Regions from separate parts of the Micromonospora inositola genome, predicted to be linked through region 2. Evidence: riboswitches for the same ligand, from Rfam matches in the RefSeq annotation. Region 2 holds a riboswitch; each other region holds the start of a gene.
The links. Region 2 has a riboswitch for cyclic di-AMP ahead of GA0070613_RS03340 (C40 family peptidase). Riboswitches for the same ligand answer to the same signal wherever they lie in the genome.
Positions count from the first base shown of each region.

Region 1: it holds a riboswitch for cyclic di-AMP, as region 2 does, so the genes downstream of both, GA0070613_RS22250 (LysM peptidoglycan-binding domain-containing protein) here and GA0070613_RS03340 (C40 family peptidase) in region 2, are expected to answer to the same signal.
Region 3: it holds a riboswitch for cyclic di-AMP, as region 2 does, so the genes downstream of both, GA0070613_RS08785 (C40 family peptidase) here and GA0070613_RS03340 (C40 family peptidase) in region 2, are expected to answer to the same signal.

Region 1 covers NZ_LT607754.1:4,663,333-4,674,505, forward strand. The annotation lists gene GA0070613_RS22240 (winged helix-turn-helix transcriptional regulator) at 1-131, opposite strand, end outside; gene GA0070613_RS22245 (LLM class flavin-dependent oxidoreductase) at 222-1,790, opposite strand; cyclic di-AMP (ydaO/yuaA leader) riboswitch at 2,064-2,236, shown strand; gene GA0070613_RS22250 (LysM peptidoglycan-binding domain-containing protein) at 2,238-2,921, shown strand; gene GA0070613_RS22255 (YbaB/EbfC family nucleoid-associated protein) at 3,106-3,480, shown strand; gene GA0070613_RS22260 (M4 family metallopeptidase) at 3,527-5,560, opposite strand; gene GA0070613_RS33070 (OmpL47-type beta-barrel domain-containing protein) at 6,565-9,702, shown strand; gene GA0070613_RS22270 (sugar phosphate isomerase/epimerase family protein) at 9,726-10,694, shown strand; gene GA0070613_RS22275 (multicopper oxidase domain-containing protein) at 10,691-11,173, shown strand, end outside.
Region 2 covers NZ_LT607754.1:704,227-715,399, forward strand. The annotation lists gene GA0070613_RS03330 (helix-turn-helix transcriptional regulator) at 1-407, opposite strand, end outside; gene GA0070613_RS03335 (SDR family oxidoreductase) at 507-1,271, shown strand; cyclic di-AMP (ydaO/yuaA leader) riboswitch at 1,573-1,723, shown strand; gene GA0070613_RS03340 (C40 family peptidase) at 1,726-2,862, shown strand; gene GA0070613_RS03345 (inositol monophosphatase family protein) at 2,994-3,791, opposite strand; gene GA0070613_RS03350 (maleylpyruvate isomerase N-terminal domain-containing protein) at 4,052-4,864, shown strand; gene GA0070613_RS03355 (AAA domain-containing protein) at 5,004-6,317, opposite strand; gene GA0070613_RS03360 (choice-of-anchor J domain-containing protein) at 6,554-8,773, shown strand; gene GA0070613_RS03365 (hypothetical protein) at 8,895-9,443, opposite strand; gene GA0070613_RS03370 (TetR/AcrR family transcriptional regulator) at 9,669-10,256, opposite strand; partial or broken gene GA0070613_RS33195 (GNAT family N-acetyltransferase) at 10,304-10,852, shown strand.
Region 3 covers NZ_LT607754.1:1,832,145-1,838,931, forward strand. The annotation lists tRNA gene GA0070613_RS08765 (tRNA-Gly) at 147-220, opposite strand; gene GA0070613_RS08770 (zinc metalloprotease) at 476-1,459, shown strand; gene GA0070613_RS08775 (pyridoxamine 5'-phosphate oxidase family protein) at 1,537-2,097, opposite strand; gene dcd (dCTP deaminase) at 2,176-2,754, shown strand; gene GA0070613_RS08785 (C40 family peptidase) at 2,795-3,781, opposite strand; cyclic di-AMP (ydaO/yuaA leader) riboswitch at 3,843-3,978, opposite strand; gene GA0070613_RS08790 (N-acetylmuramoyl-L-alanine amidase) at 4,210-6,243, shown strand; gene GA0070613_RS08795 (C40 family peptidase) at 6,307-6,787, opposite strand, start outside.

The sequences.
Region 1 (11,173 bases), 2.7 Mb from region 2:
AAGCGGCGGGTGCCGAACGAGGCCTCGCGCAGCAGCAGCAGGGTGGACCGGTTTCCGACCACCTCGATCGCCCGGGCGATCGAGCAGTTGCTGTTCTGCCAGGCGTCGCGCTGCTCGAGGAAGTCCGTCATGCCGGCGACGCTACCCCGCTGACTTAGGAAAGCCAAAGTCAGCTAGGTCACGCGACCCCGGGGAATACCGACGGCGGATCCGCCGCTGTCTCACACCTGCCCGGCGTAGAAGCCGTACCGGGCCAGCGGCTCGACGATGGTCTGCTCCTCGTACGACAGGTGCGACAGCAGGGTGTCGCTGAGGATGTCCACCGCCTTCTGGAGCTCGGTGAAGTCGCCCGGATTGCGGATCAGGTCCACCAGGGCCCGGTCCACGCCCTCCACCACGTCGTGGATGACCACGTGCTCCGCCTCCAGGCGGTCGAGCACGGGGACCAGCCCGGGGTTGGAATGCCGCAGGTGCGGGAAGATCGAATTGTCCTCCAGCCCGTGGTGCTGGCTGACCGCCGTGCAGTACGCGGCGCAGTACGCCCCCAGCGTCCAGTTGTTCTGCCGCATGGTCATCTGGTTCAGCACGGCCCGGGCGGCGCCGGCGGAGACCACCCCCCGCCGCACCTGCTGCAGCAGGTCACGTACCTGTGCCAGCTCCTGCCGCAGGTGGTCGTGCACGTCGACGAGGTGCCCGCCGACGGCCTGCGCGTGCGGGGTGTAGACGTGCCCGGCCGGCGCCGGCGGGGCGGCCGGGCGGGTGGACTCGTCCCAGAGTTCGTGGTCGGTCAGCCGGACCTCCGGATCGGGGGTGGGGGTGACGGCGAGCGTGGTGGAGCCGCCGGCCTCGACCACCTCGCGCTGCTCCTCAACGGCCTTCGCCCGGCTGCCGGGCTCGGCGCGCTCGGCGGCGACCAGCTCCCGCACGGCGGGCGCGACCTCCTGCGCGAAGAGCTGGATCGCGGTGGGGTCGTCGGCGCCGAGGATGAACCCGGAGGTGCCGTGGTCCAGGGCGAGACCCGCCAGCTCCTCCACCCACTGCTCGGGGGGCCCGGCCAGGAAGCCGGAGCGGGAGCGGGTGAATCGCCCGGAGATGTTGAGCAGCCGCCGCACCGAGCGGGGATCCCGCCCGGCCGCGTCGGCGCCCTCGTCGACCAGCGCGTTGAGGTCCGCCAGCTCCGCCGGCCCCTTGGGCAGGTACGCCATCGACGGCAGCCAGCCGTCCGCCGCCCGCCCCACCAGCCGCAGCATCCGCGGCTTGTACGCGCCGATCCAGATCCCCACCTCGTGCGCCGGCGCGGGTCCCCGCTTCGCGCCGACCACCCGGTAGTGCTCGCCCTCGACCCGGATCCCGCCACGCCGGTCGACCGCCCACACCCTCCGGATGATCCGGATCGCCTCGTCCAATGCGTCCACGGCCTGGCCGGGGGTGAGCCGCCGCCCCCCGTTCGCCTCGATCGCCTCCCAGAAGGCGCCCGCGCCGAGACCCAGCTCGGCGCGGCCGTCGCTGAGCAGGTCCAGGCTGGCGACGCTGCGGGCCAGCACCACCGGCTGCCGCAGCGGCAGGTTCAGCACGTTGCCGGCCAGCCGGATGCGGCTGGTCGCCGCCGCCAGGAACGACATCAGCGTCCAGGTGTCCAGGAAGCCCGGCTGGTACGGGTGGTCCTGGAAGGTGGCGAGGTCGAGGCCGACCTGTTCGCAGAGCTTGGCGAGGGCCACCACCTGCTCGGGCCGGTCGGCGGTGGGGGTGAGGAAGCTGCCGAAGATGAGTTGGTGCCCGTAGTCCGTCATGTGCGCCCGCTACCTCGTTCGCGTCCCGTGCCGCTCGGCCGGCCACCGGCCTTCGCCACCGTAGCCGGAGGCCAGAAGGGACGCCCAGCGCCACCGACCTGCGTGGGGACCCGCTGTCCGGCACCCGCCCGGCAGCCTCCTTATTGCACATCCGGACACCTCGCAACTCGTAATGCCGCGCCTTCGCTCGGCCGGGTGAAGAACTTCACAAGAAGTGGGCGATCACCCCAAACCGTTCCTAACGTCGTATGCGTTCGCGATTGCGGACACCACGGGCCGGTAACGCCTAATTCCGCCGCCGGCCCGGTGGTACCTGGACCTCAGGCGGGAGCGGGGGACCCACACGTTCCTCGGTGCTCGACACCTCGGGGTGAAGCCGCCTACCGGCGGCCGGGCTCCTCGGCCCGAACCCGACAGCTCACCTCGTCGGCGTGGAGGAAACCCAACATGGCAACTGAACACACCGCACGCCACCACCGGACCAGCCCGCGTCGGCTCGCCGTCGGGGCACTCGTCGTCGGCGCGGCAACCGGCGCCGCCGCGATCCTCGGGCCGGCCGCGCCGGCCAGCGCGGCCAGCGTGAACTGGGACGCCATCGCCCAGTGTGAGTCCGGCGGCAACTGGCACATCAACACCGGCAACGGCTACTACGGCGGCCTGCAGTTCTCCAAGAGCACCTGGAACGGCTACGGCGGCCAGAAGTACGCCAGCCGGGCCGACCTGGCCAGCCGCGGCGAGCAGATCGCCATCGCCGAGAGGGTCCTCGACGGGCAGGGCATCGGCGCCTGGCCGGTCTGCGGCAAGAAGGGCGGCTCGACGAAGCACTATTCGTCCAAGTCGGACTCAGGGACGAAGAAGAAGTCCCGCTCGGACTCCGGGTCGAAGTCCAAGGCCGGCTCCTCGGAGCGGTCCTCGCGCGGCGACCGGCCGGCCACCCGTAGCCACCGGCGTACCGCGCCGGCCTCGGGCGGCTCGGGCGCCTACGTGGTGAAGCCGGGCGACGCCCTGTCGATGATCGCCGACGTGCAGGACCTGGCCGGCGGCTGGCACGCGCTGTACGAGCGCAACAAGCGCGTGGTCGGCGACGACCCGGGCCTGATCTTCCCGGGCCAGCAGCTGCGGCTGCGCTGACGTACCACCGGTTCCCACCCCACCGGTCGGAACCGACGCAGCCGACGAACGCCCGGCCGGTGCTCCGGCCGGGCGTTCGCCGTCCGGCAACCCGCCGTGGACGTGGCGACGGTGTGGCGGGCGGGTCGGGACGCGGATTGCTATCGTCACGGTGCTCGTGAAGGGACGTGAAGAAAGCGCGGCTATGACCAACGAACCGTTCTCCGCGGCCGCGAGCCTCGATGAGCTGCTGACCCGGACGCAGCAGGCGTTGTCGGCCATGCGCTCCCGGCCGGCCGAGCACACCGACGGCGATGCGCCGGAACTGCTCCGCGCCGATGGCACGGCGGCCGACGGGCTGGTGCGGGCTGTGGTCGTCCAGGGTGGCCGGTTGGAGTCCGTCACCGTCGACCCGCGGCTGTCGGCGGCGGGGATCGAGACGGTCTGCGGGCACATCGTGGCGGCCGTCAACGCCGCCCTCGCCGACCTGGAAGCCCAGGTCAGCGCCACGGCGCGGGCCGACGTGGACGCCCTGGCCGCCCGGCTGGCCGCAGCACCCCGCCTACGGCTGACGCACTGAAGCGGTCGGTCGCCGGGAGGACGACGACCGACCGCTTCGGAGTTGATCAGCTCAGGTTGAGCGCGGTGTCATCGATGACGAAGGACGTCTGCAGGGAGCTGTCCTCCACACCGCTGAACGAGATGGTCGCGGTGGTGCCGGCCAGCGACGAGACGTCGAAGGACTTCAGGACGTAGCCGGCGGCGGCGTTCACGTTTGAGTACGTCGCCAGGGTGGTGCTGCCGGCCTTGACGGTCAGCTTGTCGTAGACGGTGCTGCCCGACTCGGACGTGTCGATGTGCAGGTAGAAGGAGAGCGTGGCCCGACATCCGGCCGGGATGCTCACCGCCTGCGACAGGGTGTCGGTGTGGGTCGAGCCGTACCCGTCAAGCCACGCCTTGTACGAACCGCCGTGCGCGGCCTGGCTGGTGGAGTTGGTGATGACGCCGGAGGTGGCGGTCCAGCTCACGGCGCCGGACTCGAAGCCGGGGTTGGCCAGCTTCTGGCCGGAGCAGCTGCCGGTGGGCGGCGGGGTGGTGGTGCCGCTGCAGGTCGGGTCGCCGGACTGGGCCGGCACGCTGACCGCGTCCCACGCGGCCTTGACCGTGTTGAACTCGGTGCAGCCGGTCGGGTAGAGGTTCTTCGCCGCCTGCAGCGTCCAGGTGCGGTACTTCAGGTACGACGAGGACGTCGTCTTCAGCAGCATCGCGTTGTACATGATCTTGATGGCCTTCTGGATGCCCAGGCCGGTGACGCTGCTGCCGTTGCAGGTGGAGCTGGTCGGCTGACCGTTGGTCGGGCTGCTGCCGTTGGCCAGCAGGTAGAACCAGTGGTTGCCGGGACCGGCCGCCGCGTGCACCTCCGTGCTGGGGATGCTGCTGGAGTAGCAGTTGGGGTCACCCAGCGCCGACGGGTTGTACATGTTGCGGATCGGGCCGCTGCCGACCAGATTGATCTTCTCGCCGACCAGGAAGTCGGGAGCGTCGTAGCTGGAGGGCTCGTTGGCGAACCACTCCGTCGCCGCGCCGAAGGTGTCGGCGACGAACTCCTGGGTCCCGTTGCCGGAGATGCCACCCGGGGTGTGGTCGTCGATGCCGTGGCCGATCTCGTGGGCGATCACGTCGATCGAACCGATCCACTGGCCGGAGGTGTTCTTGCCGATCTGGACCTGGGTGCCGTCGTAGTAGGCGTTCTGGTCGTTCAGGCCCACCCGGATCGGCCAGGCGCCGCCGGCGCCGTCGGCGCCGTTGCGGCCGAGCCACTGGGCGAGCATCTTGTGCTCGGTCTGGGCGCCGAACAGCGCGTCGACGCAGCCGGTCTCCTTGTTGGTGGCCGTGCCGTTGCCCCAGACGTCGTCCGAGCCGGAGAACGTCGTGTTGGTCGCGGCGTCCTGGCAGCTCTGGTTGGTGACGGTCGGGTCCTTCATCGAGTACGTGCTGCCTGACAGCGTGGTGTTGAGGGTCAGCGGGCTCGGCCCGTTCCACGCGCCAGTGCCGCTGCCGTGCACGACGTGCTCCTGCGTGCGCAGCACCTTGCCGGTCAGGGCGTCGACGTCCACGGTGAGCCGGCTCGGGCCGTCCGCGGTGGTGCCCCGGACGGTGGTCTCCCAGGCCAGGGCCGGCTTGCTGTCGAGGGTGTAGACGACCAGCGTGGTGCCCTCGACGGTGGTCACGCTCTTCAGTTGGGCGCGGGCGGTCTTCTCCGCGGCCGTGGCCTTGAGCTTCGGCGTCGTGGCGAGGCTGCCGATGCTCTGCTGCTGGGCGACGGAGGCGTACTTCAGGTTGCCGGCGGAGTCGGTCGCCAGGACGAAGTCGCCGCCGGTCACCGGCAGGCCCTTGTAGGTGCGCTCGTAGGGCACGTACTGGGTGCCTTCGGAGGAGATGACGGGCCTCTGGACGAACGCCTCGTCCGAGCTGGCGTGCAGGTACTGCGGGCGGCTGGCGACCAGCGCGCTGGCCGAGTTGGCGGCGAGCGTGCGGGCCTGGGCCGCGTCGGGGGCGGGGCTGTGAGGCGCGGCCTGCACGGCCGCGGCGGTGCCGGCGGCGATCAGACCGGCCGCGGCCGCGCCGGACAGCGCGACGAGGCGAGGTGAGAGCTTCAAGGGGGTGCGCTCCTGTTCTCTGGCGGCGCGCGGAGCCCGGTAGGGGCGCGCGCCGCGGTCAAGCTGCGAGGCGGGCGATGGTGGTCGTCCGGAGCTGCCGGCGTGCCCCGGGTCGACCGACCGACCATCCCGAGCCACCGGGGATCGGTGACTCGTGGCAGCACGATCACACGGGCAGGGGTGCAGATCAATGGGTGACCGGGGCAACCGTCTTGTTCCGGTCGCCGGGGCGACATCGACAATTCAGACAGCCATGATCTTCAATGGCCCTGATCAGCCCTTATGTTCATGGCAGTCGATGGAGGGCGGCCCGACTTGCGGCATATGCCGCTATCCGCTGATGGTGCGCCTTGGCGCCCCCCCGGCAATGTGCTGCTCCGCGACGGGCGGCCCCGGCGGCGTCATCGACTTCGGGGCCGCCGGCGTCGGGGACCCGCTCCGGAGACGTCTGCGTCGCCGCAACGCGCTCCGTCCACCGTGGCACGCGTGGCACGACCGCCTGGCGATTCGCGAGGCTACTTTCGTTTGTGCAAGCGAAAAGTAGCTGGCACATCGACGAAAGCTATGGACACCCTGAGAGGAAGTTAGTAGGGTCGGTCATTGTCAATATGTTTCGTCGAGATGAACCGGCACGGTAGTTCTCGACTGTGACCTTCAGGCGGCGCAACCCGTCCGGAGGCCACGACCGGCCAGGGATGGCCGTCCCCGGGTCAACGCCGCACCACGGCGACCCGGCGCGGGCACGCGCCGCGGGTCGACCGACGTCCGTCCGTACCCGACGACTACCCGTCAGCTCCGACGCGGAACCGCGTCCGATGCCGCGTGCGATCCGGCTCGCCGCCGACATCGGGCCATCAATCCACACAGGACGACCGTGGCGACCGCCACGGCCGGGGATCCCGCGCGGCCAGGGAGGGGCCGCCGGGTAGCTCCGACAACTCCTGACATCGACGGGCCGACGCACGCTCCGCCCGGTGCTCCTCCGGACCGTGAAAGAGGCATCCATGAATTCACATCCACCGCGCGGCCGGCTCGCCGTGAGCCGGCTCAGGAGACCGATGGCGACCATCGCCACGATGGTCCTCCTGCTGACCGCCGCCGTGGCTGCGTCCCCGGCGAACGCGCGTCCGACTGATCCGGAACGGCCGGCGGCGACCGCGCCGTCGCAACAGCTCCAGGCCCAGGTCCTCACCTGGACCGCCGGCGACAACTTTCTGTCGTACCGGTCCGCGCCGACGACCGCCACGGCCGGACCGGCCACCCTCGTGTTCGAGAACAGCGCGGCGACCGGCAACACCACCGGCATGCAGCACACCCTCACCTTCGAGACCGGGAACCCCGCGTACAACAGCGATGTCGACGTGAACATCCTGGCCGACCCATCGGACAGCAACGGGGGCCGGTGGACGGTCGACGTGGTCCTCACGCCCGCCACCTACCGGTACTTCTGCTCGATCCCCGGCCACGGCGGCATGACCGGTCTCCTGGTCGTCAGCGACGGCGGGTCGGACACCACGGCCCCGACGGTGACGGCGGCGGTGACCGGCGAGAAGGACGCCAACGGCGCCTACGTGGGCAGTGCCACGGTCACCCTGTCGGCGACGGACACCGGTTCGGGTGTCGACAAGGTGGAGTACTCCCTGGACGGGGGCCCGTACGGCACCTATTCGGCGCCGGTGACCGTGAACCAAACGGGTCAGCACACGGTCAGCTACCGGGCGACGGACAAGGCGGGTAACACTTCGTCGGCGCAGTCGGTGTCGTTCACGGTGGTGCAGACGCCGCCGGCGGACACCACGCCGCCGACGGTGACGGCGGCGGTGACCGGGCAGAAGGACGCCAACGGCGCGTACGTGGGCAGCGCGACGGTGACCCTGTCGGCGACGGACACCGGCTCGGGTGTGGACCGGGTCGAGTACTCCCTCGACGGGGGCGCCTACACCGGCTACTCCGCGCCGGTGACGGTGAACCAGACCGGTCAGCACACGGTCAGCTACCGGGCCACGGACAAGGCGGGTAACACCTCGTCGGCGCAGTCGGTGTCGTTCACGGTGGTGCAGACGCCGCCGGCGGACACCACGCCGCCGAGCGTGACGGCCGCGGTGTCCGGGGACAAGGATGCGACCGGCGGGTACGTGGGCAGCGCGACGGTGACCCTGTCGGCGACGGACACCGGCTCGGGCGTGGACCGGATCGAGTACTCCCTCGACGGGCAGCCCTACGCCGGCTACTCGGCGCCGGTGACGGTCAACCAGCCGGGTCAGCACACGGTGTCGTACCGGGCCACCGACAAGGCCGGCAACACCTCGTCGGCGCAGTCGGTGTCGTTCACGGTGGTGCAGACGCCGCCGGCGGACACCACGCCGCCGACGATGACGGCGGCGGTGACCGGGCAGAAGGACGCCAACGGCGCGTACGTGGGCAGTGCCACGGTGACCCTGTCGGCGACGGACACCGGCTCGGGTGTGGACCGGGTCGAGTACTCCCTCGACGGGGGCGCCTACACCGGCTACTCCGCGCCGGTGACGGTGAACCAGACCGGTCAGCACACGGTCAGCTACCGGGCCACGGACAAGGCCGGTAACACCTCGTCGGCGCAGTCGGTGTCGTTCACGGTGGTGCAGACGCCGCCGGCCGACACGACGCCGCCCACCGCCACCGCGGTGGTGAGCGGTCAGAAGGACGCCAACGGCGCGTACGTCGGGAGCGCGACGGTGACCCTGTCGGCGACGGACACCGGCTCGGGTGTGGACCGGGTCGAGTACTCCCTGGACGGGCAGCCCTACGCGGGCTACTCGGCGCCGGTGACGGTGAACCAGCCGGGTCAGCACACGGTGTCGTACCGGGCGACCGACAAGGTGGGTAACACCTCGTCGGCGCAGTCGGTGTCGTTCACGGTGGTGCAGACGCCGCCGGCCGACACCACCCCGCCCACCGCGACCGCCGCCGTGTCCGGCCAACTGGACGACAACGGCGCCTACCTGGGCAGCGCCACCGTCATCCTGTCGGCCGCGGACGCGGGCTCGGGCGTCGACCGGATCGAGTACTCCCTCGACGGGCAGCCCTACAGCCGGTATTCGGCACCGGTCACCGTGAACCAGCCCGGCCAGCACACGTTCAGCTACCGGGCCACCGACAAGGCCGGCAACACCTCGGGCACCGCGTCGGTCACGTTCACCGTGGTGGCGAGCGGGCCCGGCCCCGACTGCCCGGTCAAGGACACCCGCCCGACCGTGTGGCTCGGCACCGTGGACAGCGGTGTGCCCAACCGGGTCGTCGAGGGCGACTGCACGATCAACAACGTCATCTCCGACGAGCGGAGCTGGCCCAACCACGGCCAGTTCGTCAGCCACGTGACGACGATCGCCGAGCACCTGCACCACCTGGGCGTCATCAGCCACCAGGAGCACGGGCGACTGGTGAGCGCCGCCGGCCGCTCCGGCGTCGGCAAGCCGGACGAGAAGAACGGCTACCAGCCGCTGCTGGACAACACGACCGCGTCCTTCGGCCGCTGGCAGCAGGTCGGCGCGGGCGGCTTCACCCGCAACGCGGACGGGTCCATCACCAGCAAGCCCGTACCGGGCCTCGGCATGCTCTGGTTCCCGGTGTCCGCGTACGGCGACTTCTCGCTGAAGCTGCGGTGGCGCGACGACGCCCCCGGGGACGCCCGGGCCAACAGCGGGGTGTTCGTCCGCTTCCCGGACGTGCGCCAGCACCCCGCCGAGTCCCGCCCCGAGTGGGTGGCCATCAAGTACGGCCACGAGCTCCAGATCCTCGACCGGCCCGACGGTGACCAGTACAAGAGCGGCTCGGTGTACGGCTTCGACCGGGTCGACCTGGCCAGCGCCCACGTCACCGGAAAGGGCACCTGGAACGACTACGAGATCCGGGTGGTCGGGCAGCACTACTCCGTCTTCCGCAACGGAGAGCTGATCAACGACTACGTGAACAGCCCGGACGCGGTCTTCAGCCCGCCCCGGGCGGACGACCCCGGCGGGGCCGGACGGCAGAGCGCGCGCGGATACATCGGCCTGCAGAACCACGGCACCGCCGACGTCATCAGCTTCCGCGACGTGCGGATCGCACCGCTGAACCCGTGCTGCCCCGACGGAGCGGCCGGCAACTCGAGCTCCTGCTGCTGAGCGAGCGAAGGGAAACCACCACCATGGCAAGGAACAGAATCGACCGCCGCGCACTGCTGCGCGGGCTCGCCGGGTCGACGGTCGCGGTCAGCGCCGCCAGCCTCACCGGTGCCCTGCCGGCCGCGGCCTCGGCGGCGGACTCGAACGGCCAGCTCATCCCGCGCGGACGCATGGGCATCCAGCTCTACAGCGTCCGGGACAAGATCGCGCAGGTCGGATTCGCGGCGGTCTTCGAGGAGCTCTCCCGCATCGGCTACCAGGAGGTGGAGTTCGCCGGCTACACCCAGGGTGCCGTCGGCGCGATCACTCCGGCTCAGATCCGGCAGCTGCTGGACGACAACGGCCTGAAGGCGGCGGGCAGCCACCGCGGACTGAACGACTTCCGGACCAACCTGGAGTGGGAGCTCGAGGTCGCAGAGACCCTCGGCATGCCGACCCTCGGCACCGCCCAGGCGCCCACCGGTGACCGCACGATCGCCGGGTACCAGGCGGCGGCCGCGGAGTTCAACGCGTGGGGCGCCGCCGCCGCTGCCCGGGGCATCAAGCTCTACCAGCACAACCACACCATCGAGTTCAGTTTCGCGGTCGACCGCCCCGACGTGCGGCTGTACGACCTGTTCCTGGAACTCACCGACCCGCGGTACGTGTACCTGGAGATGGACATCCTCTGGGCGTACGGCGGGGCCCGCAAGTACCCCGGCTTCCGCCCGGTCGACTACGTCAACGCCCACCCCGAGCGCTTCCCGCTGTTCCACGTCAAGGACGGCGTCCCGCTGCCCGACCCCCAGCAGGGCAACTCCTACCTGGACGTCGAGTTCGGCGCCGGGGTCATCCCGTTCGCCGAGTTCTTCGGTGAGCTGAAGGGCCGGGGACGCTTCGAGTTCCTGTGGGAGCAGGACACCGCGCCGAACGCCCAGCCGAACCCGCCGGGTTCACTGGGCGCCGCCGAGCGCAGCTACCAGCGCATGGTCGAGCTGCGGGGTGCCCGATGACGGCCTGGCGGCTGGTGGAGGACGACCCGGCGGCCGAGCCCGGACCGGTGACCCGGTCCGACCGGCCCCGCCCCGGCGGGCGGCGGATGCTGGTGGTTGCGGCGGTCGTGCTGCTGACCCTGGTCGGTGCCGGCGGGCTGGCGGCCGCCGGCACCGGGATGTTCGCCGAGCGCCCGGACGGCTGCGTCAAGCCGGATCGCAGCCTCCAGTTGTACGCGGTGGAGCTGCCGAAGGACGGCACCCAGATCCGGCTCGGCTACGGCCTCACCCCGCAGACCGCCTCCTACCCGGGGCCGACGATGGAGATGATGGAGGGGGAGTGCCTCGCCATCACCCTGCACAACCAGGTGCCCGCCGAGACGCTGGCGCAGCTTCGCACCAACCCCGCCCACCCGCTGGGAGTCTCGCTGCACGTCCACGGGGTCAAGTACACCCAGCAGTCCGACGGCACGGTGCAGAGCGCGTCGTACGTCCCGCCG
Region 2 (11,173 bases):
GCTGCGGCCATCCGGTTCTGCACTAGCGTCTCGCCGAGGTTGGACAGGATGAGCGCCGGGGTGTCGTCGAGCCGGTCCAGCACGCGCAGCAGCGCCGGGGCGACGTGCGTCGCCGCGGACACGACTGCCGGGGCGTTGTGCCCCGCCACCCGGAACAGGTAGTCGCGTTCGTCCTTCGTCAGCCGCAGCGCCCGGGCGAGCGACGCGAGCATCTGCGCACTCGGCTGCGGGCCGCGCTGCTGTTCGAGGCGGGTGTAGTAATCGGTCGACATCGCGGCGAGGGCAGCGACCTCCTCACGCCGCAGGCCCGGCGCGCGCCGGCGCGCGCCCGCGGCCAGCCCGACGTCCCCGGGCTGCAGCGCCTCGCGGCGGCGGCGGAGAAAATCGGCCAGGGCTGCACGGTCCATGATCCCAGTATCCGCCGGTAGCGCGGGCGAGCCAGGGATTGCCGATCCCCCGATAACCGGTCTCTGCCCCCAGGCCGGACGATCGGCGAGGCTCGGAGCATGAACATCTCCGGAAACACCATCTTCATCCCCGGCGCCACGAGCGGAATCGGCCTCGCCCTCGCGCTCGAGCTGCGGGCCAAGGGCAACACGATCATCGTCGGCGGTCGGCGCGCCGACCTGCTCGACAAGATCGCCGCAGAGCACCCCGGCATCGACGCTATCAAGATCGACACGACGGACCCCGCGAGCATCGACTCGGCCGCGAAGGAGGTGCTGGCGAAGCACCCGGACCTCAACGTCCTCGTCACGATGGCCGGCATCATGCGCATCGAGGACTGGCACCAGCCCGAATCGTTCCTCACTTCGGCCGAGACGACCGTGACGACCAACGTGCTCGGCCCGATCCGCCTCATCGCCGCGTTCATCGAGCACCTGCGGGCGCAGCCGGATGCCACCATCGTCACCGTCTCCTCGGGCCTCGCGTTCGCGCCGCTCAAGGTCACCCCGAGCTACAACGCGTCGAAGGCCGCGATCCACATGCTCAGCGAGTCTCTCCGGTTGCAGCTCGCGGACACGACCGTGAAGGTCGTGGAGCTGGAACCTCCGGCCGTCCGTACCTCGCTGCTGCCCGGGCAGGAGAACAGCGAGTTCGCGATGCCGCTCGACGAGTTCGTGGCGGAGGTCGTCGCGCTGCTCGAGGCGCAGCCCGACGCGAAGGAGATCCAGGTCGAGCGGGTGAAGTTCCTCCGCTACGGCGAGGCGCGCGGCGACTACGACCAGGTCGTCGCGACGCTCAACGCGTCCGACCCGCACGGCAGGTAGCCTCGGCCGGCCCCGGCGGCGGGTGGTTCGCTTACGGGACGGGGGAGGCGCCATGACGTCGGGAAAACGGTTAAGCGTCACCTGAGGGTTGCCGTAGGAAACAGCGCAGGTTGAAAGCCAAGATTAGGGATGATTAAGATTCCGATTAGCGGAGTCTTATCGTACGCATAATTCCGGCACCCAATGTGCGCGCCTGACAGCGCAGAGAATTGGCATTACCCGCTCGTTGATTTCCTCGGGCCGTCCTCACTAATGTTGTCAGCGTCCGTTCCGGATGTCGGTCTCCACCTGGAGTGCCCCGGGACGGCCACCGCCGAGTCGCTGGACGTCATTGGCGTCGCCAGGCGAGCCGGGGAACCACCGCAGGTTTCGGGGTGAATCCGCATCAGCGGTAGGGCGACTTCCACGCCCGAACCCGTCAGCTAACCCGGCAGGCGGTCGAGGTAGGTGCGCGGTGACGTGCGTCGGCCTCGAATGGAAGGAGCCGACCCCGTTGCCACCCGTGCGCACCCGGCCTGCCGGATCGCGTCTGTTCACCAGAATCCTCGCCGTCGCGGCGGCGGCCATGGTGGCCGTCGGGCCAGCGGCCCACGCCCACGCCGCACCGTCGGCCGCCGATGTGCAGCAGCAGATCGACGCGGCGTGGCAGAAGCTCGAACCCGTCATCGAGCAATACAACAAGGTCCGGTCGGAACTGGCCGCGAACCAGCGGAGATCGGCCGAACTGAGCCGAAGGATCGAGCCACTCGGCAAGTCGGTGGAGATCAGCAGGACCCAGGTCCAGGAGATTGTGGCGGGGTATTACAAGCGGGAGAAGTCGCTTTCCACATTCAACGCCCTGCTGTCCCGCGGCTCGCCGCCGACAGCGGTGGGGGATCAACTCGCGCTCGTGAATCAGGTGGCAGATTCGGAGCAGCGACAGATCACCCGGCTGTCGACCCAGCAGGCGAGCTACGACGCCGACAAGGAGAAGGTCGACGCGCTGATCGCGATACGGCAGCGCCAGCAGGCCCAGCTAGCGGCTCGCAAGAAGGCCATCGACGCCGAGATCAAGCGGCTGGATGCGCTACACCGACAGACCGCCGCCGCTGAGGCGACCGCGGCGGCCAAGGCGGCCGCGGACGCCGCGGCGGCCAGAGCCGCAGCCGCCGCCCAGTCAGCCGCCACCGCGAGCAGCACCTCACCCATCACGTCGAGCAGTCCACTGTTCATCGGTGGGAAGTGCCCCGCCGTCCCCATCACGGGTAGCGGCGGCGTCGCGGCGAAGACCGCGTGCAAGCAGATCGGCAAGCCGTACGTGTGGGCGGCCAACGGTCCAGACTCGTTCGACTGCTCCGGCCTGACCCAGTACGCGTGGGCTTCCGCCGGGGTGCAGCTGACCCATTACACAGGTGCTCAATGGACCGCAGGTGTGGCGGTGAGCAGAGCGAACCTTCGCACGGGTGACCTCGTCTTCTTCTACGCCGATCACCATCACATGGGTATGTACGTCGGCAACGGGCTGATCGTCCACGCCCCGCACACCGGGGACGTGGTCCGAATGGCCCAGCTGGCGACTATGCCTTACAGCGGTGCTCGCCGCCCCGGCTGACCCGTCCGGTCCGGAGCCACCGGGCATCGTCAAAGAGCAAGCATCCGCAGCGAGAAGGGCATCCGCTGGGGCGGGCGCCCCCTCCAAGCCGCAGCCTGACCCAGCCCGGCGAAACCTATGCGGTCACAGCACTAGCTTCGGCTGCGGATCATCGACATCAGCAGCCCGTGGGTCTCGGCATCGGCGGCCACCACGAGCCCGCGGCCTGCCTGCCCGATCGGGGCGCCGTCGATCCCGGTGACTACGCAGCCGGCGGCCCGGCACACAGCGATGCCGGCGGCGAAATGCACACTCCAGGACAGGTCACCGCCATCGGTGACGTATGCGGCGCGCTTGCCGGCCGCAACCCAGGCCAAGGCCAGCGTCGTGGACACGACCCGCGGCCGGAACCGCTCGACGAACTCGGGGCGGGTCAGCAGGTCCACGGCCCGGAATCCGGGCGCGCTCGGGAACGGCGGATCCAGGTTGACGTCCACCAGCTGGGTGACGGGGGTGGGCGTCAGCTGCGCATCGACCCCGTCGTGCCGCACCCAGGCGGTCTCACCGTCGGTGAAGAAGACCTCGCCGCTGAACGGGTCGGCCACCGCCGCTGCCCCGTTGCGCAGCGCCACGTTGACGGCCACCAGCATGTTGCCGACCGCGTAGTTCAGCGTGCCGCACAGGGGATCCACCAACCACTGGCGCACAGCGTCGGCCGCGCCCCGCTGCCCGCCTTCCTCGCCGAGCACCCCATCATCGGGCCGGGCGGCACGGATGACGCCGAGGATCGTCTGCTCAGCCTCCACATCGGCGGCGGTGGCGAAGTCCCCGGCGCCTTTGTCGATGCGGGTGAGCCGCTGGCCGTACATGTTGCTCACCACGTCCGCGCCGGCACGTGCCGCAGCTACCGCAACCCCGGCATCGTCGGGACTCGCGTACGAGTTGATCATGCCGTGCAGAATACGGGGCGAAGCTGATCCCCACCGGTCAGACCAGCATCGTCCCGCCCCGACGGCCGCAGGAGTGCAGCTCACCACCGTCCGCGAAGCGTGGCCGGCAACCACCGCGACGTCGCCCGCACTATTTCGGGCGCCACCAACATCCAATCGGCCCTCGGCGCCATCGACGCGACCACCAACCCGGTGAACCTGTGCGGTCAAGGCACTAGGTGCCTGGACAGGAGGCTCGGGATCGGTCAAGATCGGCGGTCATGGCCCAGACGACGGCTGACCGCGCCGAGAGCGCTGACCTTTCCGACGAAATCGTTGCCGTGGCGGAGCGGCTGGCCGACCTGATCGGCGCGCTGCCCACCGCCGACATCGCCATCCCCGGTGCGTCCTGGACCGTCGCCGAGGCGGCCGCACATCTGGCGATGGCCAACGAACTCATGGCGACGATCGCCGCCGGCCGACCGGCGACTCACGGCGACGGCACGAAGGCCGGCCTGGCCAGCGCGAACGCGCAGTCGCTGACCGAGCACACGGAACGCGACCCGGCCGTGCTCGCGCAGCGGATCACGGAACAGGCCGCCGCGTTCCTGGAGGCGGCCCGGGCCCGACCCGCCGCGGATGTCGTCGACACGCCCATGGGCCCGATGCCGCTGGGGGTGTTCAGCTGCTACCTGCTCGCGCACATGCTCAGCCACGGCAGCGCGATCGCCAGCGCCCTCCGGCAGCCACCGATCGTCCGGCCGCGGCACGTCGAACTCATCCTGCCGTTCATCCACGTCACGATGCCCCGCCTCGTCGACCGGACCGCCGTTCAGGACCTGACCGCGTGCTACGAGCTGCGGCTGCGCGGTCTCTCCCGGTTCTCGGTGCTCTTCGCCGACGGAGTCGCCACGGTGAGCGACATCCCGCACCGCCGGGCCGACTGCACGATCTCGGTCGACCCGGTGTCGTTCTTCCTCTTGAGCGCGGGTCTGAGCAGCCAGTGGCCGTTGATCGCGCGCGGGAAGCTGCGGGCGTGGGGACGCAAGCCGTGGCTCGCCTTCCGGTTCCTCGGCTTCTTCGCCATCCCGTGACGGCATGACAAGGGCCGAGGGACGCTGAGCCGGGCCGGACGGCAGTCGGGCGTGCCCGAACGCTGCCGCCGCAGGGTTCTCCCCACCGGCCCTCGCGACCGGGACTGCCGTCCCGCAACGTCCACGGACGCAACAGCAGCTAGCTCGCGCCCAGATGGGCGATCATCGTCTGGTTGGCGGCCCAGCCGTCGGGGAACTTGACCGGCACGTCGAGGTGCACCGTCTCCGTCGACGGGTGGGCGTCCAGCAATTCCCCGATGCCCGCCCGCGCCACCACGATGCAGGCGTGCCGGTGGCGGGACGTCAGCACGCAGAGCCGCCCCGACTCCAGGTGGAAGGTCGTCGCGTCCCGCCGTCCGGACAGCGGGTGCAGCACGATCGTCACGTCGTACTCGCGGCCCTGGAGCCGGTTGGCGGTGTCGACGGTGATGCCCGCCCCGGCCTCGCCGAGCTGCGCGCGGATGGCCGCGACCTGGTCGCGGTGGGCGGCCCCGACGGCGATGCGGTCCGCGGTGACCGGCGCGCCGGCCGGCGCGTGCTCGGAGACGGCGACCGCTCCGCGCCGCAACACCCGCAGGGCCAGGGCCGCGCAGGCCGCGGCGGCTTCCCCGTCGGTACGCGGGGTGTGCCGGGCCGGCAGCTCGTACAGCGCCCAGCCCGTCGTCGCGGCCAGCTCCACGGACGCGTCGAGTGCGTCACCCGGCCCAGGCTCGGTGAACGACAGCGCCCGGTCGTCGGGGCCGGTACCGGCGCGGAACCCGGTGAACGGGTAGAACGCCGCGGCGACCACCGGCGCCGCCGAGGCGGGCAGCCGCCACGACACGGGCAGGCGGTGTACCGGCAACTCGGGGTTGTGGCGCAGCAGCACCGCCACCGCCGACTGCATCGGATCCCAGGTCAGGCCTGTCCAGCGCACGGTCTCGACCGTGGAGAACGGGTCGAGCTGCCCGGGGTCGCCCACGAACAGCGCCCGCTCGAACCGGCCGGCCACGCGCAACAGGGCGTCCGACCGCATCTGGTACGCCTCGTCGACGATCGCCCACGGCCAGCAGCCCTCGGCGATGGTGGCCCACTTCGCAGCCGTACCGATGATGACGGCCGGACCGCCGAGGTCGGCGACCTTGGCGGCGACCCGGACGGTGTCGTGGTCCTTGACCCGATCGGAGGGCCGGTAGTCGGCGGCGGAGAGCCGGCCGATGCGCAGTTCGGGGGCCCTGCGGGCGAGCCGGTCGATGAGGTCGTCGACCTGCTCGTTGGTCTGCGCGATGATGATCAACGGCTCGCCGGCGGCGGCCAGCTCGACGGCGGCGCGCACCACCAGCGTGGACTTGCCGGCGCCGGGCGGCGAGTCGACCACCACGCCGCGGTGCGCGCCGGAGCGCAGGTCGGCCAGCACGGCCGGGATCACCCGCTCCGCCTCGACCGCGGGCGGCACCTCCAGCCCAGCAAGCATGACCACACCTCTCGACGGGGCATCGCCGGGACCCTACCGCCAGGGCCTGACCATCCTCCGGTCACCTCACGTCCGCGGTCCTGGCCCTCGCCCCGTGCTCCGACCGCATCGCCGTATGCCAAGTCGTGCGGTAAGACGATTGCCACAGGCAACTAATGGGCGTACGAACGTGAATGTCAGCCCGGTTACTTGCGACGAAGATCGTTGACCGGATTCACAAAACCCGAGGGGGGCCAATGGCACGCAGCCGCATCGCCGGGGCAGCAGCCATCGCACTCGTCCTACCACTCCTGGGCGTCCTTCCCGCGTCAGCCGCGGCGGCCGCCCCCGCCCAACCGGCCGCCGCGAAGAAGGATGGGCCCAGCGACGTCCGAGAGCTCACCCGCAAGGACTTCACGCTGGACGGCCACAAGGTCCAGACGCCCGCCCGATACCAGCCGCGCGCGCAGGCGCGTTCGGAAACCATGGCAGCAGCGGCGACTCCGCCCGTTGGCACAGTCCGTCAGTGGCTCGGGCTCGACGACTTCCAGGGCCGGTACTACCGCAAGAACTACACGCTGCGGGCAGTTGGCAACAACATCGAGGTGTGGGTCGCCAACGACATCGCTTTCCCGGCCGGCGACTGCCGGACCCAGATCCCCTCGTCGACGCAGATCACCGACGCGCAGGTCACGAACCTCGTCAACGAGTTCGACAACAACATGTATCCGAAGGAGACGGCGGCGTTCAGCACGCCACCGGACCGCGACGGCAGCAACGCCCGGCTCGGGCCGGACGCCAGCGGCAACGGCGGCGTCTACACCGGCGGTGGCAACAAGACCGTCACCCTCGTCGACAACGTCCGGGACGACAACTACTACACGTTCCCGGCCGCGCCGACCTACATCGCCGGGTTCTTCTCGGCCGCGCTCAACGAGTATTTCGACCGCAACGTCATGACCATCGACGCGTTCGACTGGCTGCACCGTACTGGTGCCAACCCGCCGAACGAGCCGACCGGCGACCTGTGCACCAGCCGCCCCGCCCGCCCGCACCTCTACGAGGGGACCTTCGCCCACGAGTGGCAGCACCTGGCGCACTACTACACCGACCCCTTCGAGACGAGCTGGGTCAACGAGGGTCTGTCCGACTTCGCCCAGACGCTGGTCGGCTACGTCGACACCACGGCGACCGTCTTCGACCGGGGAGCCGACAGCCACCTCTACTGCTACCAGGGCTTCGGCACGGTGCAGACGCCGTTCAACACCAACCCGCGGGACTGCGGCGGCCCGGAGAACTCGCTAACGCTCTGGGGCGAGAGCCCCAACCCGAACGCGGTGCTCGCCGACTACGGCAACGCGTACTCGTTCATGCAGTTCCTCCACGACCGGTACGGCACGGACATCATCTCCCGCCTGCACAACGACGGTGAGCTGCAGGGTCTGGCCAGCCTGGACGCGGCGCTGAAGGCCGAGGGCGCCACGAACATGTACCAGGTCATCCACGACTACCAGACGATGACGCTGGTCGACAAGATCGTCGGGGAGCGCCACGGGGTCATGCTCGGCGTATCGAAGAGCCGGGTGACCACGCCGAGCCTGCGGTCCACGGTCAACCTGGCCAACCCGGCCGCCAACGCCACCCCGGGCGCGGCACCGAACGGTGCCGACTACGTACCGCTGCAGGACGCCAAGGGGCAGGTCCTGCGCGGCCGCGACCTGCGGTCGCTGTCGTTCCAGGGCGCCAAGACCCTGCCGCCGCTCCCGCTGGAGTGGACCGTCGTGTCGAACGATCCGGACCGGTCCGGGAACCCCGTCCTCTGGTCCGGAAACGACAGCAACACGGACGCGGGGGCGGTCACGTCGGTCGCCGTGCCGACCGCCGACCCGACGCTGCGCTTCCTCGCCAAGTACGGCGCGGAGGTTGGCTTCGACTACGGCTACGTCACCGTCTCCACCGACGGCGGCGCGACCTACACCGCCATCCCCGGCGACAAGACGGTCGACGGGCCGCTCGGCCCGGCGGTCAACGGTACGACCGACGGGTTCGAGGCACACTCGTACGACCTGTCCGCGTACGCCGGAAAGACCGTCCTGCTCGGCTTCCGCTATGTCAGCGACGGCGGCGTCAACGAGGGCGGGTGGCTGATCGACGACATCACCATCGGCGGCACGACGATCAGCGACGGGAGCAGTCTCGCGCCGTTCGATTCGCCGACCGAGATCAGGCCGATCAGTGTCAAGAACTGGAACCTGCGGCTGATCGGCATCGACGAGCGGCACTCGTCCGCACGGCAGGTGGAGTTCGACGGCAGGTCCGGCCTGACGCTCAGCCGAGAGCAGTTGGCCCTGCTCAGCCCGTTCGAGAAGGTCGTCGCCGTGGTCGCCTACGACGAGCCGACCGAGCAGGTCAACCAGTACGCGCCCTACACCTTGAAGGTCAACGGAGTCGTCCAGCCCGGTGGCGGCGGCGCCTGACCTGACCCGGCAAGATCGCCCGGGCACCTGTCGCCGCTCTGGTGGCAGGTGTCCTGGCGGGCCGGCAACCGGCCGCCGCGTACGTCCGGATGACTGAGCGCGCTCTCAGCCGGCTCGGTCGTCAGCGCGGACGCTGGTCGGTCGACCGCTGGGCTGTCAGCCGAGGTTCCACATCCTCCGGCAGCTCAGCACCGCAGAGCGCGCAGATGTAGTCGTCGTCGCGGACGAGGTTGCGCTCGCCGCAGTCAAGGCAGCGCCGGAAGACGACGGCCGCGGTGAAGCCTTCCGGGCGGCAGATACCCGCCCTGTCGAGGGCGCCCGCCACCGCCAGCCACGAGGTGGGATCGGGGCAGTAGCCGGTGGAGTGGTTGCTCACCTCGGTGACGACCCAGCCGTCCCGCTCGCCGGCGAAGGCGATCTCTCCCGCGCCGAGGACCTCCCCACCGCCGGCGCAGGCGACGTGCTCGCTGCGTCTCGGCGCGAGCCGCAACGTACCGCCGGGGTCGACGACGTAGGTGAAGGGCTCGTCGCGGTCGCGCGGATCTGCAGCCGCCAGGTAGGTGTCGAGATCGACCGGTGATCGGATGGGCCAGCCCTGAGGGGCGTCGGCGACCGACGCCCGCACGTCCGCCGGCCCGACGTACCGGTATCGACGCCCCGCCCCTACCACGCCGCCGACCCTACGCCGGTGCGGCCGCCGTTGTGGACAATCACGGCGGTCCGGCCCGCTGGACCTGACCGCCCGCCCCTCCGATCCCGTCCCCGGGGCCTGGCTCGTTCCGCGTCAACGCCGCACGGCGAGGTCGTTCCCGATCCGCGTGGCGGCGGCCGTCATCGCCGCGACCCGCGCCGGAGAAGCGGCCATTTTCGGTGCTGGGGAGTTGAGCGCCGCGAATCAGCGGGTGAGAGCTGCGAGGAAGTCGTCGACGAGCCGGGTTTGTGTCGCGGCCGGTAGCCGCTCGGGGTCGAACAGCGCCTGAACCACCAGGCCGTGGGTGAACGCCAGCACGGTCGTCGCGAGCCGGCCCGAGTCACCGTCGGGAAGCTCGCCCAGCCGTTGGGCGTCCTCGATGGAGGTGCGCAGGCCCACCCGGATGCGCTCGTAGCGAAGGCTCTGGGCGGCAAACAGGTCAGGGTCGGACAGGGCGACGTCCCAGGAGCCGACCCAGATCCGGTTCATCGCCGCTGCATCGGGGGTCAGCGGGAGGATGTTGAGCATCTGCGTGCGCAGCGCCGCCCGTCCAGGTGCGGGAGCGGCCTGCCGGGGGCGCTGCGCGGTGCGTACCTCGAGGATGTCGAGGGCGTGGGCGATCAGTTCGCGCTTGCCCGCGAAGTAGTGGGTGACCAGTCCGGTCGAGGAGCCCAGGGCCGCCGCAACGGCGCGCATGGTGAGGCCGCCGAAGCCGTGCTCGGCCAGGACCTGCCATACCGCCTCCGAGACGTCCTGGCGCCGGGAGTCATGGTCGGTACGTGCCGGGGTCATGGCCTGTTAGCGTACATGCCAAACGTTTGTTATGTACGGAGGCTGTGATGTTCGCACTGCCCCTCACCGACTCGGCCGTGCTGCGCCCGCTCGAGCCCTGGCACGCAGAGGAGTTCCTCTACCACCTGGACCGGGCGCGCGAGCACATCCTGCCGTGGGTCTCGCCCGCGTTCGTCGCCCGCGACGTAGGCGAGGCTCGCGCGGTACTGCAGCGTTACGCGGACAAGCGGGCTTGCGACGGCGGCGGCATCTGGGGCATCTGGCTGGACGGCCGCCTGATCGGCGGCGTCATGTTCGTCTCCTTCGACACCGCGCTGGGCGTCTGCGAAGCGGGCTGCTGGCTGGAGCCCGGCGCGCAGGGCCGCGGGCTGATCACCCGAGCCGCAGAGCGGATCATCGACTGGGCCGTCGACGAGCGCGGGATTGCTCGCATCGAGTGGCGCACCAAATCGGGCAACGAACGCAGCATCGCGGTCGCGCAGCGGCTGGGAATGAGCCACGACGGAACGCTGCGTCAGGTCTATCCGGACGGAGCGGGCGGACGGATCGACCTTGAGATCTGGTCGGTGCTGGCCGACGGGTGGCGGGCCCGCCGCGCCGGCCGGGCCTGCTCACCAGCCATCATCATGTCCGCTGATGTAAAAGCCGAACTCGACGGCCTGATGGCCACCTTCCTGGGCGCCTTTGCCAACCCGGGCGGCGCCAGGCCGAACGTCGAGGCGATCTACGAGGTGTTCATCCCCGAAGGGATGATCATCAGCAACGTCGGCGCGACCCCGGTGATCTACGACCTGCGCCAGTTCGTCGAACCTCGCGAGAAGATCCTCACCGATGGGACGCTGACCGAGTTCCGGGAATGGGAGACCTCGGAGACCACCGAAATCTACGGCTCGATCGCCCACCGGTTCAGCGAGTAC
Region 3 (6,787 bases), 1.1 Mb from region 2:
GCGCGACGAGCACATCGCTGACGCGCTCAGCTCGCAGATCAAGCAGAGCAGGGATCGGGCACGTAACGGGCACGGCCAGCGCAAGAAGTGGGTAGCAACGAACGAGGCCCCAGCCAGGAAACCTGTCCTGAGCTGGGGCCTCACGCTGGAGCGGGTGACGGGAATCGAACCCGCACTGTCAGCTTGGGAAGCTGATGTTCTGCCATTGAACTACACCCGCAGGCGGCACCACTGTACCTGAGGTCACCGCGCCCGTGCATCCAGGTACCCCCGGCGTGCCCACCGCGGCCCCCGCCGCCAGCGAAACCACCCCCACACGACCTTGAAATCACCGACCTGCACGGACGCAGCAGAAAGTTTCCCTGCGGCAACATTCGCCCGTTCTCAAATCCGTCGATCGGTTGTAACGTCACCCGCACGTTCTCAGCCACGGCGCGACATACCCCCTGTCGTGCCGCCAGAAAGAGGTGGGCCCATGGGACTTCGTCCCAACCTGCTGACCCGGCGTACCGCCGGCGTCGCTTCGACGACCCTCGCGCTGCTGCTCAGCACCGCTGCGGTGGGCGTCGTTCCCGCTGCTTCGGCCTTCTCGGCCGCCCCCGGCGCGTCCTGCGCCGAGCCGACCGACGTCCACTCGGACGCGCGGGTCAAGAAGGGCGGCAGCGCGAAGCTGGACCCGAATGAGCTGACCGCCAAGCAGGTCCGTGACCGCGAGGCCGACCTCGCCGCCGCGCTGCGCGAGCGGGCGAACTTCCGGGCCGGCGCCGGAGCCACCACCCTGGCGACTGTCAGCATTCCGGTCGTCGTGCACGTCATCCAGCGCGACACCACCCGGGCCGGCGGCAACATCCCCGACTCGCTGGTCACCGCGCAGATCAACGTGCTCAACCAGGCCTACAGCGGCGCCACCGGCGGCGCGCCGACCGCCTTCGGCTTCCAGCTGCAGAAGGTCCACCACGTGACCAACGCCGCCTGGTACCCGATCGTGCAGGGCTCGACCGCCGAGCGGCAGATGAAGACCTCGCTGCGCGAGGGCGGCAAGAACACGCTGAACCTCTACCTGGGCGAGCTCAGCAACGACCTGCTGGGCTGGGCGACCTTCCCGAAGCGCAAGCTGGACAGCATGGACGGCGTGGTCGCGCTGAGCGAGTCGCTGCCGGGTGGCACCGCCACCAACTACAACCAGGGCGACACCGGCACCCACGAGGTCGGCCACTGGCTGAACCTCTACCACACCTTCCAGGGCGGCTGCTCCGGCTCGGGCGACAGCGTGAGCGACACCCCGGCGGAGGCGTCGCCGGCGTTCCAGTGCCCGACCGGGCGGGACACCTGCACCGCGACCGGCCTGGACCCGATCACCAACTTCATGGACTACACCTACGACTCGTGCATGTACCAGTTCACCGCTGGTCAGGCGAGCCGCATGCTGACCGCGTGGAACGCCTACCGCGCGGCGTAACGCCCCAGCAGACGCCGGTGCCGGCTCCGTCTCACGACGGGGCCGGCACCGCCGTCTCCGGAGGGCCTCTGCCGGGGTCAGGCCGCCGTACGGCGGGTGTCGAAGCCGTGCCGCCCGCGCCGGGCCGGCCGCTGGTCGGGTACGCCTGCGGCGTCGCCGGCCGGGTGCGCCGCCCGCGGGTCGAGCCAGACCTGGACGGCCGGCTGCCCGCCGCCGCGGCTCGTCACGTCGCCCTGCCCACGACGGGTGAGCATGGCGACGTCGATGGTGAACTCGAAGAGCCGCCAGTCGACCTGCGGCGCGGCCCGGCCGATCTCGGCGACCCGGGCCACCCGGGCCTGGTCGGTCACCGGACGGGCGCGGCCCGCCACGTACGCCTCGTCGTCGCTCTCCTCGGGCGGGAAGGAGTGCAGCGCGTAGCGGCCGTCGCGTTCGAGGTCGCGGCGCTTCGGCGAGTCGATGACGAAGCAGAAGAGCCCCTCGTCGGTGATGACCGGCGAGACCGGGTGGACCCGGGGGCCGCCGTCGGCGCGGACCGTGGCGAGGTAGCCGAAGCCCGGCCCGTACTGCTGCAGGAGAAGGCGGATCTCGTCGGCGAGGCGGGGCTCGTCGGCGGCGAATTCGGACCAGGAAGCCATGCCGACATTCTATCGAACACACGTACGAACGCGCAGTCCGACACGCAGGTCACCCGTACCGGTCGCTATGGTGTTCCGATGCTGCTCTCCGACCGCGACCTGGTCTCCGAGATCAAGGCGGGCACGCTCGCGCTGGAGCCGTTCGAGCCCACGCTGGTGCAACCGTCCAGCATCGACGTACGCCTGGACAAGCTCTTCCGGGTCTTCAACAACCACCTCTACACGCACATCGACACGTCGGTCCAGCAGGACGACCTGACCTCGATGGTGGAGGTGCCGGAGGGCGAGCCGTTCGTGCTGCACCCGGGCGAGTTCGTGCTCGCCTCGACGCTCGAGGTGATCTCGCTGGGCGACCAGCTCGCGGGGCGCCTCGAAGGGAAGAGCTCACTGGGCCGGCTCGGGCTGCTCACCCACTCCACCGCCGGCTTCATCGATCCGGGCTTCTCCGGCCACGTCACGCTGGAGCTCTCCAACGTGGCGAACCTGCCGATCACCCTCTGGCCGGGGATGAAGATCGGGCAGCTGTGCATCTTCCGGCTCTCCTCGCCGGCCGAGCACCCGTACGGCTCCGCGGTCTACGGCTCCCGCTACCAGGGGCAGCGCGGTCCGACGCCGAGCCGGTCCTGGCAGAACTGGCGGACCTGGCCGACCCGCTGACGGTGGCAGGGGCCCCCACGCGGGAGCCCCTGCCGGTGGATCAGCCCGGTCGGCCGTAGCTGTTGATCTGGCCGTCGTCGACGCGTTTCATCGTGATCGGCTTGCCCGACTGGGAGGCGTGCACCACCCAGCCGCCGCCGACGTACATGGCGACGTGGTGCAGGTCGCTGTAGTAGAAGACCAGGTCTCCGGGGCGCAGCTCGCTCCGGCTCACCCGGCGGGTGACGTCGTGCTGCTGGCGGGCGTTGTGCGGCAGCGAGACCCCGGCCTTGGCCCAGGCCGCCATGGTCAGGCCGGAGCAGTCGAAGTGGTCCGGGCCGGCCGCGCCCCAGACGTAGATCTTGCCGATCTGGGCGCAGGCGAACTTGACCGCGACCCCGGCGGGGCCGCCCGGGTAGCCGGACGGGCACGGCGCGGGCCGCAGCGGGCCGCCGCCACCGCTGCCGTAGATCTTGAGCCGGAGCTTGTCCAGCTTGGCGATCTCGGCGTTGATCTGCTTCTTCTTCGCCGCAAGCTGGGCCTCGGTCCGGGCCAGCTGGGCGACCATCTCGTCCAGCGGCTTCTTCTTGGCGGCCAGCTGATCGCGCAGCTCGACGACGTTGCGCACCTGCTGCTGCTGGCGGTGGGCGAAGCGGTCGAGCAGTTCGAGGCCGGTGACCACGTCGCTCGTCGACCGGCTACCCAGCAGCGCGTTCACCGTTGAAAGGTTGTCGCCCTTGTACGCCTCGGCGGCGAGGCCGCCGACCTGGCCCATGGCGAGGTCCACCTGGAGCTGCAGCGGGGCGATCTGCTTGGCGAGCGCGTTCACCTGCTTCCGCTTGACGGCGAGGTCCTGGCGGGTGGCGTTGTGCTGCTCGATGATCGGTTCGAGCTTGTTCCAGTCCTGGTCGATCTGGCGCTCGATCTCGGCGACCGTCGGTTCGGCGTGCGCCGCCGTGGCGCCACCGGTCAGGATGACGGCGGTGCCGGCCAGGGCGGCGAGGGCGGTGGTGAAGCGGGACCAGCGTGGACGCGGCGCAGCCGTCATCCGGTCGACCGACCGGACCGACGGTCGCCGCGGGGCATGGTGTGCCACCGGGCTTCCGTACTCCTTCTTCGCTGACCGCCTACCGGGTTAGCTGACGGGTTCGGACGGGAAGGGAGCCGCCCTACCGCAGAGCTGCGGATTCACCCCCGGTACCTGGTTCCCCGGCTCGCCCGGAGGCGACTCGGCGGTGTCGGACAGTCACCACCCGGGTTGGACGATGCACATACCGGCCGACGATTGACCAGAGTAGAGAGCGCCGTTATCGATCCGCAACCCGCGACGCCGTGACACTCCGTACCGGAATTCCCGATGATCACGGCGGTGAAGGTTTCTTTCACTCAACATCATCGCGGGGAAAGGTATTGACCCGATGCCATGCGTGGGGCGAGGGTGAGCACGCAGTGACTTCCGCCCGATCTGGAGGTTCCATGCTCCGCTCACCAGTGCCGCCAAGCAGACGGGTTCTGCTCGCCACCGCCATGGCGGCGGCCACCCTTCTCCTCACCACCGGACCCGTCGCCGCCGAACCCGACGCCGGGCCCGCCGACACCACCGACCGCCAGCAGCAGTACGCCGCCGCCGCGGCCGAGTACGGCGTGCCGGGGAGCGTGCTGCTCGGCGTGTCGTACCTGGAATCCCGCTGGGACACCCACCCTGGCCAGCCCAGCACAAGCGGCGGCTACGGCCCGATGCACCTGACCGACGCCGAACAGGTCGCCAGCACGCCGTCCAGCGGGCACGTCGACGAGGACGAGGACCCCCGGGGGGACGAGTCCCGGCCCCTGGTCCTCGACCCCGCCACGGCGGCCGAACCGACCGGGGACCTCCTGCCGCAGGCGTCCCTGCAGACCCTCGACGCCGCCGCCGCGCTCACCGGCGCGGCCGAGGAGACGCTGCGCACCGACGCCGCCGCCAACATCCGCGGCGGGGCGGCGCTGCTCGCGTCGTACCAGAAGGAGCTGGGTGCGCCGGTCGGTGCCGGCAGCGACCCGGCGGCCTGGTACGGCGCGGTGGCCCGGTACTCCGGCGCGGACACCGAGGACGCCGCGGCGGCCTTCGCCGACGAGGTGTACGACCAGATCGGCCTCGGTGCCAGCCGGACCACCGACGACGGCCAGCGGGTCACTCTCGCCGCCCTGGCGGTGACGCCCGACGAGTCCGGGTTGCACCGGCTCGGGTTGCGCCGCGCCGAGCGGCCGGACGGCCTGGAATGCCCGGTCCGGCTCGCCTGCGAGTGGATCCCCGCGCCGTACGAGAAGTACGGCCCGAACCCGGGCGACTACGGCAACCACGACCTCGGCGACCGGCCCGCCCAGCAGAAGATCGAGTACATCGTCATCCACGACACCGAGGGCTACTTCGGCCCCAGCGTGAAGCTGGTGCAGGACAAGACCTACCTGGGCTGGCACTACACGCTGCGCTCGGTGGACGGCTACGTCGCCCAGCACATCAAGGCCAAGGACGTCGGCTGGCACGCCGGCAACTGGTACGTCAACGCCAAGTCCATCGGCATCGAGCACGAGGGCTTCGCCGGCCACGGCACCTGGTACACCGAGGCGATGTACCGGACCTCGGCCAAGTTGGTCCGCCACCTGGCGCTCCGGTTCCAGATCCCGCTGGACCGGCAGCACATCCTCGGCCACGACAACGTCCCCGGCACCACCGCCGGGACCGTGGCCGGGATGCACTGGGACCCGGGCCCGTACTGGGACTGGTCGCACTACTTCGACATGATGAAGGCGCCCTTCCACTCGACCGGCACGCCGCACACCGGCCTGGTCACCATCGACCCGGACTACGCCGGCAACCAGCCGGCGTTCATCGGCTGCAACCAGCAGCCGCCGGGCGTGCCGAAGCCGACGCCGCCGGCCGCGCCGTGCCCGCTGCGCGGCTCCTCCTCGGTCATCCTGCGCACCGCGCCGAGCGACACCGCCCCGCTGGTCAACGACCGCGGCCTGCGGCCGAACGGCACCCCGGACACCATGTACATCTCCGACCACGGCGCCCGCGCCTCGACCGGCCAGACGTACGCCCTCGCGGACGTCCAGGGTGACTGGACCGCGATCTGGTACCTCGGCCAGAAGGCCTGGTTCCTCAACCCGGCCTCCGCGCCGACGGCGAAGTGGGGGCAGGGCTTCGTGGTGACGCCCAAGCCGGGCAAGGCCACCATCCCGGTGTACGGCCGGGCCTACCCCGAGCGGGCGGCCTACCCGGCCACCATCCCGTACCAGACCATCTCGCCGCTGCAGTACACCTTCGCGGCGGGCCAGCGGTACGCGCTCGGCGGCGTCCTGCCGGGCGAGTACTACCGGGCGGTCTCCTTCGACGGCTCCGCCCCCGGCGACCGGACGGTGGTCCGGGGCGAGAACCGGTACGTGCAGATGCAGTTCGGCCACCGGGTGATGTTCGCGAACCTGGACGACGTGCTGATCCTGCCGGCCTCGGTGGGCGCGCCGAGTTAGCCGGCGCTCCACATGACGAAGGCCCCCGGTCGGCTGACCGGGGGCCTTCGTCGTCGGATCGGATCAGGTGACCCGGCGGTAGCCGGCCACCGGCTGTGTGCTGACCTGGCTCACCTGGACCGGCTTGCCGGTCCGCGGTGCGTGCACCATCAGCCCGTTGCCGAGGTAGAGGCCGACGTGATGCAGGTCGGAGCCGAAGAAGACCAGGTCACCAGGGCGGGCGTCGGACCGGGAGACCGCCCTGCCCTCGTTCCACTGCGCGCCGGTGAAGTGGGTCAGGTAGATCCCGGCCGCCTTGTAGGCGTACTGGGTGAGGCCCGAGCAGTCGAACGAGTTCGGGCCGGTGGCGCCCCAGACGTACGGGTCGCCGACCTGGGCGCAGGCCGTCTTGATCGCGATCCGCGCGGCGCTGCTCACCACGCCGTCGATGGCGGGGCAGCCCTCGACCCGCACCGAGGTCTTCGGCAGCATCGCGGTCAGCCGCTTGATCTCGGCGTCGATCTGCTTCTTCTTCGCGGCCATCTCGTTCTGCTGCTTGACCTGA